DNA from 2 places in the Streptomyces sp. Da 82-17 genome. Region 1 is predicted to be linked to the other one. Evidence: riboswitches for the same ligand, from Rfam matches in the RefSeq annotation. Region 1 holds a riboswitch; the other holds the start of a gene.
The links. Region 1 has a riboswitch for cyclic di-AMP ahead of ACIDOF_RS26920 (M23 family metallopeptidase). Riboswitches for the same ligand answer to the same signal wherever they lie in the genome.
Positions count from the first base shown of each region.

Region 1 (5,310 bases):
CCATGGCGGACCTCGACGCCGCCACCCTGGAGGACGCCCGCGAGTTCTTCCGGACGTACTACGCGCCGAACAACGCGGTCATCTCCGTCGTCGGTGACATCGACCCGGAGCAGACGCTCGCCTGGATCGAGAAGTACTTCGGCTCCATCCCGGCGCACGACGGCAAGCGTCCCCCGCGTGACGGCACGCTGCCCGACATCATCGGCGAGGAGAAGCGGCAGCTCGTCGAGGCCGAGGTGCCCTCGCGCGCGCTGATGGCCGCGTACCGCCTGCCGCACGACGGCACGCGCGCGTGCGACGCGGCCGACGTCGCGCTGACCATCCTGGGCGGCGGCGAGTCCTCGCGGCTCTACAACCGCCTGGTGCGCCGCGACCGTACGGCGGTGACGGCCGGGTTCGGCATGCTGCGCCTCTCCGGCGCCCCGTCGGTCGGCTGGCTGGACGTCAAGACCTCGCACGAGGCGGTCGTGTCCGACATCGAGGCGGCCGTCGACGAGGAGCTGGCCCGGTTCGCCGAGGAGGGCCCCACGGACGAGGAAATGGAGCGCGCCCAGGCCCAGTTGGAGCGCGAGTGGCTGGACCGCCTCGGCACGGTCGCGGGCCGTGCGGACGAACTCTGCAAGTACGCGGTGCTGTTCGGCGACCCGCAGCTCGCCCTCACCGCCGTCGGCCGCGTCCTGTCGGTCACCGCGGACGAGGTGAAGGAGGTCGCGCAGGCACGGCTGCGGCCCGACAACCGCGCGGTGCTCGTGTACGAGCCGCTCGCCCCGGACCAGGCGCCCGACGCCCCGGGCACCGATGTGAACGACGCCGCCGAGATCGAGGTTCAGGAAGAGGAGGCGGCGAAGTGACCGAGCAGCTCGCCACCATGGAGTTCCACCCGCAGCCGCAGCCGGGCGCCGCCAAGCCCTGGGCGTTCCCCGCCCCGGAGCGCGGCACGCTGTCCAACGGCCTGACGGTGCTGCGCTGCCACCGCCCCGGCCAGCAGATCGTCGCCGTGGACGTCGTCCTCGACGCCCCGCTGGACACCGAGCCCGAGGGCCTCGACGGCGTCTCGACGATCATGGCGCGGGCCTTCACCGAGGGCACCGACAAGCACTCCGCCGAGGAGTTCGCCGCCGAGCTGGAGCGCTGCGGCGCCACGCTCGACGCGCACGCGGACCACCCCGGCCTGCGCATCTCCCTCGAAGTGCCGGTCTCCCGGCTGCCGAAGGGCCTCGCGCTGCTCGCCGACGCGCTGCGCGCCCCCGCCTTCGAGGACAGCGAGATCAAGCGCCTCGTACGCAACCGCCTGGACGAGATCCCGCACGAGACGGCCAACCCGGCGCGGCGCGCGGCCAAGGAGCTGTACAAGCAGCTGTTCCCGGCCGAGGCGCGGATGTCGCGGCCGCGGCAGGGCACCGAGGAGACCGTCGCCCGCATCGACGCGGCCGCGGTCCGCAAGTTCTACGACGCGCACATCCGCCCGGCCACCGCGACCGTCGTCGTCGTCGGTGACCTGGAGGGCGCCGACCTGGACGCGATGCTCGCCGAGACGCTGGGGGAGTGGACGGGGAACACCGCGGAGCAGCGCCCCGCGGCGCCCATCACCGCGGACGACACCGGCCGGGTCTTCATCGTGGACCGTCCCGGCGCCGTGCAGACGCAGCTCCTGATCGGCCGTATCGGCGCGGACCGGCACGACCAGGTGTGGCCGGCGCAGGTGCTCGGCACGTACTGCCTGGGCGGGACTCTGACGTCCCGTCTGGACCGGGTGCTGCGCGAGGAAAAGGGCTACACCTACGGTGTGCGGGCGTTCGCGCAGGTGCTGCGGTCGGCCGCGGACGGCAGCGGTGCGGCGATGCTCGCGATCAGCGGTTCGGTGGACACCCCCAACACCGGCCCGGCACTTGACGACCTGTGGAAGGTGCTGCGGACCCTCGCGGCCGAGGGTCTGACGGACCCGGAGCGGGACGTCGCGGTGCAGAACCTGGTGGGTGTGGCGCCGCTGCGGTACGAGACGGCGGCGGCCGTCGCCGGCACGCTCGCGGACCAGGTCGAGCAGCAGCTGCCGGACGACTTCCAGGCGGAGCTGTACCGCCGTCTCGCCGAGACGGGCACGGTGGAGGCCACCGCGGCCGTCGTCAGCGCGTTCCCCGAGGACCGTCTCGTCACGGTCCTGGTGGGCGACGCCGACCAGATCGCCGAGCCCGTGAAGGCGCTCGGCATCGGTGAAGTGACCGTTGTCACGGGCTAGTCGGGCCGCCGCGGCGACGCGGTGACGGGCTCAGGGGCCCCGGTGGCGCACCCGCGCCACCGGGGCCCCCACCGTTCGAGCACCTCGTCATGCAATGTCCGATTAGGGCTGAAATTTCAGAGTGGTTGGGGATCTGCCCTGTGGCGTGCACTACAAAAGGCGTGATCCGTTTGTTGATTGAAAGATGTCCCGTTTAGCGTCGGTCCGGCTGTTCGCCAGCTATGCGCCGCGCCCGCGGCACCGGACAGTCATCGCCGAGTCCCCGTACGGCGCGAGCCAGGGGAGCCGGGGACCCACACGCAGTCCCTGGGGTGAATCGGACGCCCTCCCGCGCGGAGGGGGCCCGTAGGAGACCTTCCTGCTCCGAACCCGTCAGCTAACCCGGTAGGCGAGAAGGAAGGAAAGGACACCGCCACCCCATGGCCTTCGCCCGTGCCACCGGGAAGCACCGCCGTCCCAGCCGCCTGACCCGCAAGAGCGCCACCATCGCCGGTGTCGCCGCCCTGACCACCTCGGGCGTCGTCGGCGGCCTCTCCGCCCCCGCGATGGCCGCCGAGAGCTCCGCGGCCCTCGACGACACCGGCATCAACCAGGCCGTCTCCGTGGGCGATTCGCTCGCCGAGCAGATAGACGCCCAGGCCGCCGCCCAGGAGAAGGCAGCCGCCAAGGCCGCCGCCAAGAAGAAGGCCGAGGAGCACGCCGAGGCCGCCCGCAAGGCCGAGGCCAAGCGCAAGGCCGCGGAGAAGGCCAAGAAGGAGCGCGAGGCCAAGGAGCGCGCCGCCCGCGAGGCCGAGCGCAAGCGCCTCAACAGCTACACCGCCCCGGTCGCCGGCTCGTACATCTCCACCGGCTACCAGACCGGCGGCGCCCTCTGGTCCTCCGGCAGCCACAGCGGCGTCGACTTCCACGCCGGCTCCGGCACCTCCGTCGTCGCCGTCGGCTCCGGCACCGTCGTCGAGGCCGGCTGGGGCGGGGCGTACGGCAACAACATCGTGATCAAGATGAACGACGGCACGTACACCCAGTACGGCCACCTCTCGTCCATCGGCGTCTCGGTCGGCCAGACCGTCACCCCCGGCCAGCAGATCGGCCTCTCCGGCTCGACCGGCAACTCCACGGGCCCGCACCTGCACTTCGAGGCCCGCACGTCGCCCGAATACGGCTCGGACATCGACCCGGTCGCGTACCTGCGCTCGCACGGCGTGAACGTCTGACGCCACCGCACGCACCCCGCACCGAAGGCCCCGGCATCCGCTGCCGGGGCCTTCGGCGTTCCCGGACATTGCTCCTCGCTCCACCGGCCGATCCGATTCGGCCGGTTTTCGGCCGGGCGCAGGCCAAAAGACTTCCATGAATTCCGGTGAGTCGTCGGAAATTCAGGTGTGCTGGAATAGAGTCGCAGAACGGGTGATTCACAGGTGGAGGTCCGGTCATGCGCATTCCGGCGCACTCGGTATGCACGGCGATTCGCGACGACATCGTCGCGGGAGTCTTCGAACGCGGCGGCCGGCTCACCGAAGAGGTCCTCGCGCGGCGGTACGGCGTCTCCCGCGTCCCGGTCCGCGAGGCGCTGCGCACCCTGGAAGCGGAGGGGTTCGTCAGCACGCGCAGGCACGCGGGCGCGTGCGTCGCCGAGCCCACCGCGCAGGACGCCGCCGACCTGCTCGAGGCCAGACAGCTCCTCGAACCGCTCGGCGCGGCCCGCGCGGCGCAGCGCCGCACCGAGGCCCACCTCAAGGTGCTGCGCGGCCTCGTACGGCTCGGCCAGGAGCGCGCCCGCGCCGGGCACAGCGACGACCTGCGCTCTCTGGACGGCTGGTTCCACGAGACCCTCGCCCAGGCCTCCGGCAGCGCGGGCCTGACCGCCCTGCTCACGCAGCTGCGCCAGAAGATCGCGTGGATGTACGCGGTCGAGCCGCCCGCCAAGCCGACCGAGTCCTGGGCGGAGCACGGCGCGATCGTCGACGCGGTGGCCCGGCGCGACGCGGAACGCGCCCGCGCCCTCACCGCCCAGCACACCGAACGCTCCAAGGCCGCGCACCGGCTGCGTTTCGCGGACGGCGGGGCGCGGGTCGGCAGGGTCGCTGCGGTGAGGACTTCGCAACATTCCGTAAACATGGCGAGCGGCCGGAATTAACGAAAGCCGTATACGAATAGGGTGTACGGGCCGGGAATTGTTGCGCCCCGTTGCGGGCTGCCCATTTCTCTGCGGCCCCGTCTGGTCCGTTTATCTCGTACGGCTGTCGGCAGTGCCTTTTGGTGCGTGCCGCAATACCGGCCGCGAAAAACACGGAAGCCCCGCAGACCTCGTCGGTCTGCGGGGCTTCCGCGGCAGTGGTGCGCCTGAACGGGTCAGGCCGGGGCCGGAGCCCCGTGCGTCCGAGCCGGGCTCGGACGCTCAGACGGTCTCGGGGAGCTCCTCGAGACCCTCGGAGACCAGCTTCGCCAGACGGTCCAGGGCGACGTCCGCACCCTCGGCGTCGGAGGCGAGCACGATCTCCTCGCCGCCCTGCGCGCCCAGGCCGAGCACCGCGAGCATGGAAGCGGCGTTGACCGGGTTCCCGTCGGCCTTGGCGATCGTCACGGGGACGCCGGCGGCCGTGGCCGCGCGGACGAAGATGGAGGCGGGACGGGCGTGGAGGCCCTCGGCCCAGCCGACGTTGACGCGGCGCTCAGCCATGTGATGCTGCCCTTCAGGTGTCGCTCAAGCACTTGTCTAGACCACTGTCTCATACCGCGGCGGATGCTCCGAGAGGCCGTACGTCCTGAACCCCGGCCGCCGTCCGGCCTTCCTACCTTGCATCGCACGGGGCGGCACCGCGACCCGTACTCAGTGGGTGAGACGGGCCCGAGGGCGGGTCGGGAGGCGGCTCCGGGGACGGCTCCAGGAGGGGGGGCGGGCGCGGGTTTTCCACAGGCCCGGGCCGAAGGTCGTACCGGGCTGTCCACAGGCCCTGACCGAAAGGCCGGTTCGCCGTACTCTGGGCCGCATGACGCCGGTCGAGCACGCGGACTCCACGGACGCCGCCTACCCCGCCCACTGGGAGGCGGACGTGGTGCTGCGCGACGGCGGC
Region 1 covers NZ_JBJURH010000018.1:59,369-64,678, reverse strand. The annotation lists gene ACIDOF_RS26930 (M16 family metallopeptidase) at 1-851, shown strand, start outside; gene ACIDOF_RS26925 (M16 family metallopeptidase) at 869-2,236, shown strand; cyclic di-AMP (ydaO/yuaA leader) riboswitch at 2,479-2,641, shown strand; gene ACIDOF_RS26920 (M23 family metallopeptidase) at 2,656-3,450, shown strand; gene ACIDOF_RS26915 (GntR family transcriptional regulator) at 3,669-4,373, shown strand; gene ACIDOF_RS26910 (HPr family phosphocarrier protein) at 4,635-4,916, opposite strand; gene ACIDOF_RS26905 (GNAT family N-acetyltransferase) at 5,227-5,310, shown strand, end outside.

Region 2 (5,310 bases), on a different contig from region 1:
TGGCAGCGCCGCGGCGCCGTGTCGACGTACCGGCACAGCGGTGAGCTCCGGCAGTTGATGACGCACCCCGCGGCGCGCGGCTTCGGGCTCGGCCGGCGCCTGGTCTCCGGGTTGGTGGAGCACGCGCGCGCGATGGGCCTCGAACTGCTCACGCTCGGGGTGCGCGGCGACAACCACTCGGCCGTCGAGCTGTACTCACGCCTCGGGTTCCGCGAGTGGGGGCGCCTGCCGGGCGGTATCGCGGTGGGCGACGAGCGGGTCGACGACGTGAAGATGTGGCTCCCGCTGGGGGACTTGAGGCCGGGCGAGCGGTAGCCGACAAGGGCGGCACCGCCGCGGCGAGTGCGAGCCCTCTCAAGCCACCCGAGTAGCCCCGGCGAACGGCATCGAGTCCACCGGCGCGAGCCGCACCGGAGCGTTCGGGTTGGGCGCGTGGATCATCTGCCCGTTGCCCACATAGAGGCCGACGTGGCTGATGCCCGAGTAGAAGAACACCAGGTCACCGGGGGCGAGTTCGGACCGTGAGACGCGCTGCCCGGCGTTGATCTGCGTGTACGTCGTCCGGGGCAGCGAGACGCCCGCCGAACGGTAGGCGGCCTGGGTGAGGCCGGAGCAGTCGAAGGAGTTCGGCCCGGACGCGCCCCACACGTAGGGGCTGCCGATCGCCTCGTACGCGTACGAAATGGCCTGCGCGACACGCGAGTTGGGGGCCTTGAGGGGGCCGCGCGGCAGGTCGCGGGAGGCGCGGGCGCCCGAGTCGGCGCCGTGCAGGCCTTCCGTGACCTGGCGGCGCTCGTCGGCGGTGAGCCGGTCGAGGAGGCGCTTGGCGGAGGCCAGCTTTCCGTTGATGTCCTTCTTGTGCTGGCGCAACTTCGCCCGGTGCGCGGAGAGTTCGCCGCTCTCGCGGTCGGCCTCGGCGCGCAGCCGGTCCAGATCGCGCAGCTGACCCTGGACCCGCCGGACGTCGGCGGCCTGCCGTGCACCCGCGCGGTCGGCGCGCATCACCCGGTCCAGGTAGCCGTCCGGGTCGGAGGCGAGGGCGAGCTGCAGGGAGGGCGCGATCGCGCCGGTGCGGTACTGCTGGGCTGCGGCCGAACCGAGCGCGGTACGCGCGGAGTTGAGGCGTTCGGTCCTGCGGGCGGCCTCGTCCTGCAGCTCGTCGACGCGGTCCTCGGCGGCCTCGGCCCGCTCCTTGACGCCGTTGTACTTCTCGGTGGCGATCTCCGCCTCGTGGTACAGCTTGTCGACCTTGGCCTTCACCTGCGCCGCGGTGAGCCGGGGCTCCGCGTGCCCGGTGCCCTGGAGCGCCGCACCGGAGGCCGCTCCGGCGATGGCCAGGGTGGCGGCGGTGCGGGCCGTATGGCCGCTGATCGAGCGCTGCTTGGGTTTTCGGTGCTTGCGTTGCCTGGGTTGCGCGGCCACTGATCCACTTCCTCACGCGTCCGGCGGCGACCCGCACAGGGGGAGCGGGCCGCCGCCGGACTTCTCGGCGGGGGCGACCGGCTGCCGCCCTACGGGGCGGGGGCGGCGTTGGTGCGTGCCGGTCACCTGGCCAAGGACGCTAAACCTCGGAGTCACGGGCCGATGACGGAATGTGCGCAACTGGCCGCAGAGAGTGCCGCCCGACTGCAATTGACCGGCCGCACGCGCGCGTGGTGCCGGTTTTTGACGCTCCTGCGACCGATTTCGCGGTACGCCGAGACCTCCCTGCCGAGTGCTGATATGTGCCCGGCTAGGCTCCGCTCCATGGACGTACTCATCAACGTGTTCGTCGCCCTGCACATCATCGGCATCGCCTCCCTCCTCGGCGGCTTCCTGACCCAGATGAAGGCGATGGGCGCGGGCACGGCACGGTTCACCCCCGCGATGCTGCACGGTGCGCTGACGATGCTGGTCACCGGTGTGGCCCTGGTCGGCCTCAACCAGGCCGACGACCAGACGGTCAACAACATCAAGATCGGCGTGAAGCTGGCCCTGCTGATCGTGATCCTCGGCCTCGTCTACGTGAAGCGCGACGAGGAGAAGGTGGACAAGGGGATGTTCGTGACGGTGGGCGCGCTCACCACCGTCAACATCTTCCTCGCGACGCTCTGGACGTAGCGGCTCCGCACACACGCGCAAGGGCCCGGACCGGAAAACGGTCCGGGCCCTTGCGCGTACCGGGCAGAACCGGCTCAGGCCGGCCGCACCACGCTGTGGATCGGCATGTAGTAGATCGACTCGACGCGTACGTTCGTCCCCGGCTTCGGGGCGTGGATCATCTTGCCGTCGCCGATGTAGATCCCGACGTGGCTGATGTCGTCGTAGAAGAACACCAGGTCACCGGGTTGTGCGTCGGCCGTCTTCACGGTCGTGCCGACCTTCACCTGGTCCCAGGTGGTGCGCGGCAGCGAGATCCCTGCCGCCTGCCAGGCGTCCTGCGTGAGCCCGGAGCAGTCGTACGAGTCGGGCCCGGTCGCGCCCCACACGTACGGCTTGCCGATCTGCGCCTCCGCGAAGGCGATCACCTTCTCCGCCTTGGCGGCGTACGAGGTGTCCGTGCCGGAACCAGAATCCGAACCGGAGCCCGAGCCGGAGTCGGAGCCCGAGCCGGAGTCCTGCTCCTGTTCCTCCTGCTCCTGCCGCGCCTCCTCCTCGGCCTGGCGCCTGCGCTCCTCCTCGGCCTGCTGCCGCGCGAGCTCCTCCGCCTTGCGCTTGGCCGCGGCCTCCTTCTCCCGCTCGATCGCGGCGAGCCGCGCCTTCTCCTCTGCGGTCAGCTTCGACAGCAGTTCGCGTGCCTCGGAGAGCTTGGCCTGCACGGCCCGCTTGCTCTCCCGGAGGTCGGCCTGCGACTCGGTCAGCGTCTCCAGGCTCTTCTGGGCCTTGCCGCGTTCGGCGGAGGCCTCGCGCTGCAGCGCCTCGTAGTCGTCGACGGCGCGCTTCTGCCGGTCGCTGAGGCGGTTCATCAGCTGCCGCTGGTCGAACATCTCCTGCGGGTCGTCGGCGAGGAGCAGATGCGCGGTCTCCGAGGTGCCGCCGTGGCGGTACTGGGCCGCGGCGAGCGAACCGAGCTCGCGCCGCGCCTCGTTGACCTTGTCGGTGCGCTCGGCGACCTGGTCGAGCAGCCCGTCGACCTCGCCGCGCTGCCGGTCGGTTCGCTCCTTGGCGGCGTTGTACTTCTGCGTGGCGACGCCTGCCTGCCGGTACAGGTCGTCGACCTTCTTCTGGACCTCTTCGAGGGACGGCTTCGGCTCGGCCGGTGCGGCGCCCGCGGTCTGCGACAGCAGGGCGACGGAGGTGAGAGCGGCGGTGGTGATGCCGACGGCCTGGGACGTCCGTATCAGACCCGGCCTGGACCGCGGCTTGCGGTGCGACGCCAAAGGAGGCGCTCCTTCCGTTGGCCGCCTACCGGGTTAGCTGTCGGGTTCGGGCGGATGGTTCGGAAGGGCTGCCCTACGGTCTCGTACGTTGTGCTCTTGTACGGGACCGATTCACCCCGGATGTGAAGGTGGGTCCCCGGCTCCGGCTGCCCGCGTGGGGCGCACCGGACTCGGCGCAGGCCGCGCGCTCCCGGCGTTTTTCGCCGGCGGGGGGACGTGCGGCCCGCCAGCAAAGTAGCCAACTCGTGTGCCAGCTGTGAAGGTTGGTGTCCGATAGGCCCGATACATTTTCGTGACTTTCGCTCTGTGTGAGCGGGTGAACACGGCTCGACCGGGCCTGTTCGCCGTACGGCAGAGGGGCGGCCCGGGGGAGGGCGGGGGTGGGCTCGGGGAACCGGGGTCGGGCTGTCAGTGCGTCCGCCTAGACTCGGTAGGCGATGAGCAGCCTCTTTGACGACAGCTTCCTGGCGGACCTCCAGCCCAAGGACGACGGGCCCCCGCCGCCGCCCGAGGAGCCCGCGCCGGAGCAGATTCCGGACGACCTCTTCGGCGGCCGCTTCGACGCGCCCCCGCCCAGGGACGCGTACTACCGCGACGGCGCCCCCCGCCCCGCGGTCGATCCGGCGACCCTGCTGGAGGGGCTGAACGACAACCAGCGCGCGGCCGTCGTGCACTCCGGCACCCCGCTGCTCATCGTCGCGGGTGCGGGCTCCGGCAAGACCCGCGTCCTCACCCACCGCATCGCCCACCTCCTCGCGGAGCGGGACGTCCACCCGGGCCAGATCCTCGCGATCACGTTCACGAACAAGGCCGCCGGCGAGATGAAGGAACGCGTCTCCGACCTGGTCGGCCCGCGGGCCAACGCGATGTGGGTGATGACCTTCCACAGCGCCTGCGTGCGGATCCTGCGCCGCGAGTCCAAGCGCCTCGGCTTCACTTCCTCGTTCTCGATCTACGACGCCGCCGACTCCAAGCGCCTGATGGCCCTGGTCTGCCGCGACCTCGACCTGGACCCGAAGCGCTTCCCGCCCAAGTCCTTCAGCGCGAAGATCTCCAACCTCAAGAACGAGCTCATCGACGAGGAGACCTTCGCCGGTCAGGCCGCCGACGGCTTCGAGAAGAACCTGGCGCAGGCGTACACGATGTACCAGCAGCGCCTCCGCGAGGCGAACGCCCTGGACTTCGACGACCTGATCATGACGACGGTCCACCTGCTCCAGGCGTTCCCGGACGTCGCCGAGCACTACCGCCGCCGCTTCCGCCACGTCATGGTCGACGAGTACCAGGACACCAACCACGCCCAGTACGCCCTGGTGCGCGAACTCGTGGGGAACGGCGAGCCGGTGGCCGACGGCGCCCCCGCGATCGAGCCCGCCGAGCTGTGCGTGGTGGGTGACGCGGACCAGTCGATCTACGCGTTCCGCGGCGCCACCATCCGCAACATCCTCCAGTTCGAGGAGGACTACCCGAACGCGACGACGATCCTCCTGGAGCAGAACTACCGCTCCACGCAGACGATCCTCTCCGCCGCCAACGCCGTCATCGAGCGGAACGAGAGCCGCCGCCCCAAGAACCTCTGGACCAACGCCGGTGAGGGCGCCCGCATCACGGGCTATGTCGCGGACACCGAGCACGACGAGGCGCAGTTCGTCGCCGAGGAGATCGACCGCCTCACCGACGCGGGCGAGGCGAAGGCCGGAGACGTCGCGGTGTTCTACCGCACGAACGCCCAGTCCCGTGTCTTCGAGGAGATCTTCATCCGCGTCGGCCTGCCCTACAAGGTCGTCGGCGGCGTCCGCTTCTACGAGCGCAAGGAGGTCAGGGACGTCCTGGCCTACCTCCGCGTCCTCGCCAACCCGGAGGACTCGGTTCCGCTGCGGCGGATCCTCAACGTCCCCAAGCGCGGCATCGGCGAGCGCGCCGAGGCGATGATCGACGCCCTGTCGCTGCG
Region 2 covers NZ_JBJURH010000007.1:265,451-270,760, forward strand. The annotation lists gene ACIDOF_RS14930 (GNAT family N-acetyltransferase) at 1-315, shown strand, start outside; gene ACIDOF_RS14935 (NlpC/P60 family protein) at 355-1,422, opposite strand; gene ACIDOF_RS14940 (hypothetical protein) at 1,747-2,100, shown strand; gene ACIDOF_RS14945 (NlpC/P60 family protein) at 2,175-3,359, opposite strand; cyclic di-AMP (ydaO/yuaA leader) riboswitch at 3,366-3,545, opposite strand; gene pcrA (DNA helicase PcrA) at 3,797-5,310, shown strand, end outside.
Region 2: another riboswitch for cyclic di-AMP. It lies ahead of ACIDOF_RS14945 (NlpC/P60 family protein); the one in region 1 lies ahead of ACIDOF_RS26920 (M23 family metallopeptidase).